DNA from 2 places in the Neorhizobium sp. P12A genome. Region 1 is predicted to be linked to the other one. Evidence: riboswitches for the same ligand, from Rfam matches in the RefSeq annotation. Region 1 holds a riboswitch; the other holds the start of a gene.
What was found. A riboswitch is a leader RNA that binds a small molecule or an ion and turns the genes downstream of it on or off. The one in region 1 is predicted to bind cobalamin.
Positions count from the first base shown of each region.

Region 1 (4,212 bases):
AATCGTCTTCTGTCATCTTCGTGCTCATGCCGACCTCCAAATCAGTCGGCACTCCATGAATCAGACTAAGTGCAAGTCAGGAATCCCAAAGGGGCCACATGCGCAATCCGTCCACATCGCCTAGCATTGTCTGGCTATTGCGTTAATACACGGTCATGACCGTCCCAATTGACTTTGACTGTGAAGCCTGCGGTGCTTGCTGCTCGTTCTCGCCCACCTGGCCCAGATTTTCCACCGAGACGGAAGCGGAGCTCGACGCTATACCGGCGCGCTTTGTTTCGGAGGATCAGCGGGGGATGCGGTGCAACGGGGCGCGTTGTTCTGCTTTGGCTGGCATTGTTGGTTCTCGGACATCGTGTCTGGTTTACGAACTTCGGCCCGATGTCTGCCGGGCCTGTGTCCCAGGAGACGGAGCCTGTCTGGAGGCACGTTCGTCTTTTGGGCTCGACTAAACGAAAGGCAACAGCAACAAAGCCGCCCTGCTGCTCCACGGTTTCTACCAGGTCTCAAAGGCTTGTTTTCGGGTGTTTTTGGATTTGGGCCTTGGTGTCGCCGGTTCAGATCCCAACAAGGTGAGTCAGCCTGGTCATGACTTGAAAGTGGCGGCATGATATCTGGCGATTTTCGGCGACAAAGATTGAGAGGCATGACCACACAATTCGACATGTTTTCCGACAATGACGTCGGAGCGCCTGCAAGATCTCCTCGCGCCGTTTCGACGAAGCGAATGACGCCGGCTACCCTCCACGAAGAGGGCATGATCGCCCACCTGGCGGCGACTGGTCGCTATCGTGTCTTAAGAAAACTCGAGCCGCGTGGAATAGCGTCAGTAATTCGGCCCGAATATCCGCTCCGCGGCGTCATTATCGACACGGAAACGACGGGTCTCGATCATCGCAGGGATGAGATCATCGAGATCGGAGCGATAGGCTTCACGTTTGATGAGCAGGGTGGGATCGGCGACGTCACCGGCGTTTACGGTGGCTTGCAGCAGCCAACAACGTCTATTCCCGCCGAAATTACTAAACTGACGGGCATCACCGGTGAAATGGTGGCGGGTCAGTTTATCGACATGCTGGCATTGAGGCACATCATCGATCCTGCGGATCTGATCATCGCGCACAATGCCCGGTTCGACCGCCCTTTTTGCGAAACCTTCTCAGCATCGTTTTCCGGCAAGGCATGGGCGTGCTCCAACGTGGAGATCGACTGGTCGTCGCGCGGGTTCGAGGGAACGAAACTTGGCTATCTCGTTGGGCAGGCGGGTCTTTTTCATGAAGGCCATCGGGCCATCGACGATTGCTTCGCTTTGCTCGAGGTTCTCTCTCTAGGGAGCAATTCTGACGCACGCTCGCCTTTTGCCGAACTCTATCAGGCAAGCCAGCGGTCGCGGGTCCGCATCTTTGCCGAAAACAGTCCGTTCGACATGAAGGATCACCTCAAGGCGCGCGGTTACCGCTGGTCCGATGGCAGCGATGGCCGCCCGAAATGCTGGTGGATCGAAGTTGATGAAGCGGACCTAGACGATGAGCTCAATTATCTCCGCTCCGATATCTATCGGTATCCGGAAGCCGATCCGCCCTTCCGGCACTTGACCGCATTCGATCGGTTTCGGGCTTGACCGTCTGGCTGTGTCGCAGCCGCCTCACTATCCTTTGCACTCTTTGGGGACGATCAGCAGTAGGCCGGGCATATAACCGGTTTCCCCAAGGGGCAATGGTCGCCAGCAGCGCCGGAAGCACGCAAGTCGACTTGACTGGGACAAGGTTTAGGCAGTAGTGTTATGTAATAACATAACTAAAGGAATTACCGTGATACGATCCAAACCCCCCGTCATCGTCCTTTCCAGCTTTCTCAGACCGAGCTTGACAGGTCTCTTGTCGATGCCTCCCAATTCATCCTCAACATTGGCGAAATCTAGCGGATCCTTTTGTCAGCTGGGCGCGCCGCGCTGCCTGGTATCACACCATCTACCCAATGCAATCGACAGCGTCTTGACCTCGAGGCGTCGTTGACCTTAACTGATGCCGACGGTTTCCCAAGGATGACTCTGAGGGGATTAATAGGGAACACGGTGCGGACGACCCAAAGTGGGACCAAGACCGTGGCTGCCCCCGCAACTGTAAGCGGATTGCCGACCATCCAAGGGCCCTTGAGGCCATGCCACTGCGAAAACCGCGGGAAGGCAGATGGACGGCAGAAATCCGTGAGCCAGGAGACCTGCCGTCAAATCGTCATCCAATCAGCCGGGCGGGGATGCCCGGACAAGGAACAGATATGACAGACCTGACCCTTCGCTTATCGCGATGCCCATCGGCCTCGATTGGATTTCTCATGCCCGATTTTCGCGTGCGGCCTTTCCTCTGAAACCGCACCGGGCCGAACTCCTCCTGCAAACATCGAGAACCAACCAATGACATCGCTTTTAAAATTGCTTGCCGTCGCCTGCGGCCTTGCCTTCGTCGCCGCGCCCGCTTTCGCGGCCACGCAATATCCGCTCACCGTCACCAATTGTGGCCTGAAGGTTACCTTCGGCAAGGCGCCTGCGAAGATCGTCTCGATCGGCCAGAGCATGACGGAAGTGCTCTACGCTCTTGGTCTTTCAAACAAGGTTGTAGGCACGGCCGTCTGGTTCAGCCCAGTGCTGCCGCAATTTGCCGACGTGAACAGCAAGATCAGGCGTCTGGCCGACAACGAGCCGAGCTTTGAATCCGTGGTCGGGCAGGAGCCTGATCTCGTCGCTGCGGAATTTGAGTGGCATGTCGGGCCGCAGGGTTCCGTCGGAAAGCGCGAGCAGTTTTCTGCGCTCGGAATCAACACCTATGTGTCGCCAGCCGACTGCGTCGCCAAGGTCAACGACAATGGCGGCGACGGTGTTCGCAAGGAACTGTTCTCCATGGACCTGATCTATCAGGAAATCGCCGAGCTCTCGGAGATCTTCGACGTCAAGGATCGTGGCGACGCACTGATCGCCGACATGAAGAGGCGCGAGGCCGACGCGGTCGCCTCAGTCGCATCCGTCAAGATGAAGAACGTGCCCATCGTCTTCTGGTTTTCCAGCAAGGAGGTCAATGGCGACGCCTTCATCGCCGGCAAGAACGGCGCTCCCGCCTATATCCTCAAGACCCTGGGCGCTACAAATGTGGTGACGACCGAGGAGGAATGGCCGCTCGTCGGATGGGAAACGATCAGCGCGGCTAATCCCGCTGTGATCGTCATGGCTGATATGGATCGGCGTCGTTACGCCGCCGACAATCCGAAGATGAAGCGCGATTTTCTCGATCACGACCCGGTCACCAGCCAGATGGCGGCAGTGAAGGACAAGCGCATCGTTCTGATGGATGCCGAAGCAATGAGCCCATCGATCCGTACCGTAGACGGCATCGAGCAGTTGGCCAGCGCGATCAAGTCTTTTGGCCTGACGCAGTGACACGGTTTGATATGGGAAGGCGGGGCGTCTGGTCGCTCCTTTTGTTGTTTGTCCTTGGCTTCGTCCTGCTTGCCTTCGCGATCAGTCTCGCCGTGTCGATCGGCGAGATTTCCATTCCGCTCTCGACGACCGCCGAGGCGGTGGCCAATCGCCTGTTCGGCGCAGAATTCGAGATCAGTCGCATCCATCAGGGGATCGTCTGGGACTACAGGCTGAGCCGGGCCCTGGTGGCGGCCAGCGCCGGCGCGGCGCTCGCGTTGAGCGGTACAGTGCTGCAGGCAATGCTGCGCAACCCGCTCGCCGAACCCTATCTGCTCGGCATTTCCGCAGGCGCGTCCACGGGGGCCGTCGCCGTCATGATCCTCGGTTTCGGTTATGGGGTGCTGACGCTGTCGGGCGGTGCGTTCATTGGCGCCGTTCTCGCATTCGCGCTGGTGGTCCTGCTGGCTGCCGGCGCGGGCGGCACCGGCGAGCGTATCATTCTCTGCGGCGTCGCCGGCTCACAGCTCTTCAATGCGTTGACGTCCTATATCGTCACGACCTCGGCCAATGCCGAGCAAGCCCGCGGCGTGATGTTCTGGCTGCTCGGCTCGTTAAGCGGCGTGCGCTGGCCGGATGTTTATCTGGCAGCTCCGGTCACAGTCGTCGGCTTTCTCGTCTGTTTCTGGCATGTGCGGGCGCTCGATGCCTTCGTTTTCGGAATGGATGCAGCCGCGTCGTTGGGCATCCCAGTGCGCCGCGTGCAGGCGATCCTTCTAGGCGCGACGGCGCTGATGACGGCC
Region 1 covers NZ_QOVX01000018.1:21-4,232, forward strand. Annotated here, with positions in the region: gene DTW90_RS29365 (YkgJ family cysteine cluster protein) at 156-452, shown strand; gene DTW90_RS29370 (3'-5' exonuclease) at 647-1,621, shown strand; cobalamin riboswitch at 2,015-2,243, shown strand; gene DTW90_RS29375 (ABC transporter substrate-binding protein) at 2,414-3,430, shown strand; gene DTW90_RS29380 (iron ABC transporter permease) at 3,442-4,212, shown strand, end outside.

Region 2 (4,212 bases), on a different contig from region 1:
GCCATCGACGAGCAGACATCGGCGGTCCGCAGGCTTCAGGCGGAGATGCAGGATCGCGGCTGCCACTCCGGCAGTGGGGTAATTATCAACGGGCAGGACGCCGCCGTTTGCGATCAGCTCGAAACCTCGCTTGGCCGCCTGCAGGAAGACCTGCAATTTCTCATCGAGCGGCGTGACGAAAGCCAGCGCGCCGGCGGCTCAGACGATGTGTTGCGCGATCAGCTTGAAACGGCACTCCGGCAAAACGGATGCGAGGATTCCGCAGCGGCTAATCCCGATACGATCATCACCAATCGCCCCGAAGTGCCCGCGACACCAGAGCAGCAGGCGATGCGGACCGACACGTTCATCCAGCCGATGGACAGAAGCGGCGGCCCGCAGCCGGGCTATGACTATTACCAGGCCGCACCGATGAACTATCCCACCGGCGGTCCCTATGGCGCGGGCCTGCAGACGGTCTGCGTGCGGACCTGCGATGGCGGCTTCTTCCCGCTGACCACCAATGCCTCGCCGGTCAATTTTCAGCATGACGCGGAAACCTGCTCGCGCATGTGCCCCGGCGTTCCGACGGAACTTTATTTCCGCTATTTGCCGAACCAGGAATCCTCGGAAATGGTCTCTGCGGCAACAGGCGCGCCCTACAGCGCCATGCCTTACGCCTTTGCCTATCGCAAGCGCGCGCCCGGCGAGAAGTCGTCCTGCACCTGCAACATGTCGGCCTATTACGAAGAAATGCAGCGCGAGAAGGCCAGCATTCAGCCACAGAGCGTCCAGCCGCAGCCAGCCGCGCCCTATAGCTCCATAACGACGATCACGACGACCAAGCCACCCTCACCCCAGCCGCAGACTGCAACGACGGCCCAGCCCGCACCAGCCGACCGCCCTTACGATCCGACGGCCAGGAAGATCCGCCAGGTCGGCCCGCAATTCCTGTCGACGGATGAGGGAAAGATCGACCTCAAACATCCCCTGGCGCCTGGCCCCCAGCCGGAGCAATAGGGCCAACCTCACCCCAGCGGTCACTGAAGACGAGATCGTCCAGCGACAGCCGCTGTCGCCATCCCTTAACCGCCAGTTCCGGTTCACTGTAGAGCTCATCAACATAGCCGAGGCAGAGCCAGGCAACGATCTCGATTCTATCGGGAATGCCGAGCAGCAGCCTAATATCGGCATCATGGAAGATGCTGACCCAGCCCATGCCGACACCTTCGGCACGCGCGGCAAGCCACAGGTTCTGGATGGCGCAAACCGTGGAGTAGGAATCCATGCGCGGATTATGCGTGCGTCCAAGCACGACCGGCCCGGCCCGGTCAGGATCGCAGGTGACGCATATGCTGAGCGGCGCCTTGCGGATACCTTCAAGCTTCAGGGAACGATAGCTGACGGCCCGCTCACCCTTAAACATCTGAGCCGCCTCGTCGTTAGCGTGCTGGAACGCCTGCCACGCAGCCTCACGAACCAAGGGATCGCGGACAAGCACGAAACTCCAGGGCTGCATGAAACCGACGGACGGCGCGCTATGCGCGGCCCCGAGCAGACGCGCAATCAGCGCATCGGGCAACGGATCGGGCAGAAACTGGTCGCGAACATCCCGCCGTGTTTCGATGGCGCGGTAGACAGCTTCTCGTTCAGCCGCGGAAAATGCCTGTGAACGGACAAGAAAATCCTTCGGATCGGGTCGCATCGTCAAATCCCCAACAATGCCGACCTCACCGCCGTCCGCGCGGTTTGGCCTATCGCGTCAGGCCGGTCTTCTGGCTTGGCTTCGATTGCCTCTCGCTACCTTCCCGGTTTAACAACCAGTGGCATCCATATGAAAGAACATTCGAAAGTTCTTTCCTGCGACAGACATCCGCCTCACAGCGTTGGGCACGCGCCGGATTTTGACCGGCTTCCCGATTCTCCCGCTTGGCACGGGCACCTGACGATCAAAGCTATGCGCGATCCGCCTACCGAAAGCAAGCGGATCGCCAACACGTCTCAACGAGAGGAAACGGGCCTCCTGAACAGCCTCATGATTGCCTCATCGCCCGTCTCCCGCGCCAGATCGCCGTAGGAACGTCCCGAGGCATCCCGAATGGAGCGATCGGCGCCGCGGCCGACAAGGAGCGCCGCCGCATCGGCGCGATGATTGAGAATGGCAAAGCCCAGCGGCGTCAGCCAATCTCGGTCCGGGCTCGGCGCACCGGATCGTCGAAGGCTCTCAAAACGCCGGTCGAGCAACGATGGATCCGCGTCCAGCAATGCTTCCAGCTGCCCGATCTCACCAAAGGCGGCCGCCGCAAAGATATCGAGCGGCTGCGTCTTCAGGAACTCCACCATATCGGCATGGCCGTTATAGTCCGCCCAACCGATCGGCGGCGCGTGATAGTAGGGATCGCGGATCGTGGGATCGGCACCATGCTCGATCAGCAGTTTTACCATTTCGATGTGACCGTGGAGTGCTGCTTCATGCAGCGGCGTGCGGCTAGTCATCGCGTTCACATCCAAACCAAGCGCCAGCATCCGACGAACCGCCTCAAGGGCATTTTCGCCTGCGGCCTCATGCAGCATGGTTGGGTGCTTTCGCTGGACATCGGCGGGGCTGGTCTGCTGCGCCGCCATCATTCTCGGCAAATAATCGATTGGATGCTCGCTATTCATGATGGCGACATAGGCCCAATCCTCCGCCTTCAGACGAACCGCGACCGCTCCATGCTGCACGAGATAGGCCACCAACTCCTTCTCGTTGCCGAGCCGCGCCCACTCATAGGGCGTGCGCCCATTGACCGGCCGGTTGACGTCGGCGCCATGCTCGACCAATAGCCGCACCCGCTGCGGCATCCGCTTTTCCAGAGCCCAGGCGAGTTGATAGTCGAACACGGTCTGCGAATTCTCGACCAGCTTCCCATCTTCCCGCACGGACCAATTGTTCCGGTCGCTGGCGCTCAATCCATATTCGAGCAGCAGTTCGAGGCAGGAATTATCCGGCTCGAACATCCTGTTGTAGAGCGCCTGGCTGTCATTGACGTTCGCGCCGGCGTCAAGCAGCAGCCGCGCGAATGTCATATAGCCCGGATGTTCCGGCTGCCGGATTTTCCCAGCCTCTCCCTGCCCGAAGACGCCGGTCAACGCCGTGAAGCGATATTGGCCATTGTCGAGAAAGAGGGCATTCGGATCGGCTCCACGCGCGATCAGCAGTCGGCCGACGTCGAGAGTGGAATGGCCGGGAAGACGGGCATAGGCAGCATAAAGCAACGGCTGCCAATCGTAGGGACCGCCCTTTCGCTCGATCAATTGCGGCTGCCGGTCCAGCCAGCGGGCGACGCGTGCCGCATCGCCCATCGCTGCGGCAACATGGATGCTATCGTCGGCAATATCGGGATGCGCGTCAAGGAGCTCCACGGCCTCGTCGAAACGGGCGGGATCGGCGGGAATACGCGAGAAATAGGACACGGTCGCAAGCGACAGGAAGCGATTGGCAAGCTGATCCCTCGCCTCATCCCGGCTACCCGATCGCTCCAGATGGTCCTTGAGCTTGGTCCAGCTCGAGAACCCGTATTCGCGAGCCGTTACCAGCTGGATATCCTGCAGCCCGACTGCTGCAGCGTCAGCGAAATACGGCGTCACGCGCGCAAGCGCCGACGTATCGCCTGTTTGCACGGCTTTCAAAAAGGCTTTCGCCTGCTTTTTCACGGAATCGAGCGTGGCGTTCGCCGCCAGGGAGCGTGTGGTCACGGAGACCTCCTTTCATAACGTCCGGTATCCGCGCCCACAGACTGAAAAGAGGTGTGGCAGTCTAAAAATCATTCATCAGGTGGGCCTTGCCCTTCCCGCGGATCGGATGTGCCCTGCGAACGATCAAAAGCTATCGGCAAAAATCCGCGCTGTCCAGCGGCCTCAGGCCGCCGGCTCATAGCGAACGAAGGCGAATTCATCACCATCCGGTGACCAATTGGGCGAATTCATCGTGCCCTGGCCACCGAACAGATCGAACAGCGTTTCGACATTGCCGCCATCCGCATCCATCATGCGCACCCGAACGTTCAGGTCGCGCGGATGATCAAACACATCGGGGTCGTAGGAGATGAAGACGACTTTGTCACCCCTGGGTGACGGATGCGGAAACCAGTCGCCGTAGTTGCTGTCCGTTATCCGCTCGACGGCAGAACCATCGGTCTTGACACGCCAGATCTGCATCAGGCCGGTGCGGCTGGAATTGAAGTAAATCCA
Region 2 covers NZ_QOVX01000006.1:274,576-278,787, forward strand. Annotated here, with positions in the region: gene DTW90_RS19440 (DUF2865 domain-containing protein) at 1-999, shown strand, start outside; gene bluB (5,6-dimethylbenzimidazole synthase) at 959-1,684, opposite strand; cobalamin riboswitch at 1,727-1,940, opposite strand; gene DTW90_RS19450 (ankyrin repeat domain-containing protein) at 1,981-3,717, opposite strand; gene DTW90_RS19455 (TolB family protein) at 3,880-4,212, opposite strand, start outside.
Region 2: another riboswitch for cobalamin. It lies ahead of bluB (5,6-dimethylbenzimidazole synthase); the one in region 1 lies ahead of DTW90_RS29375 (ABC transporter substrate-binding protein).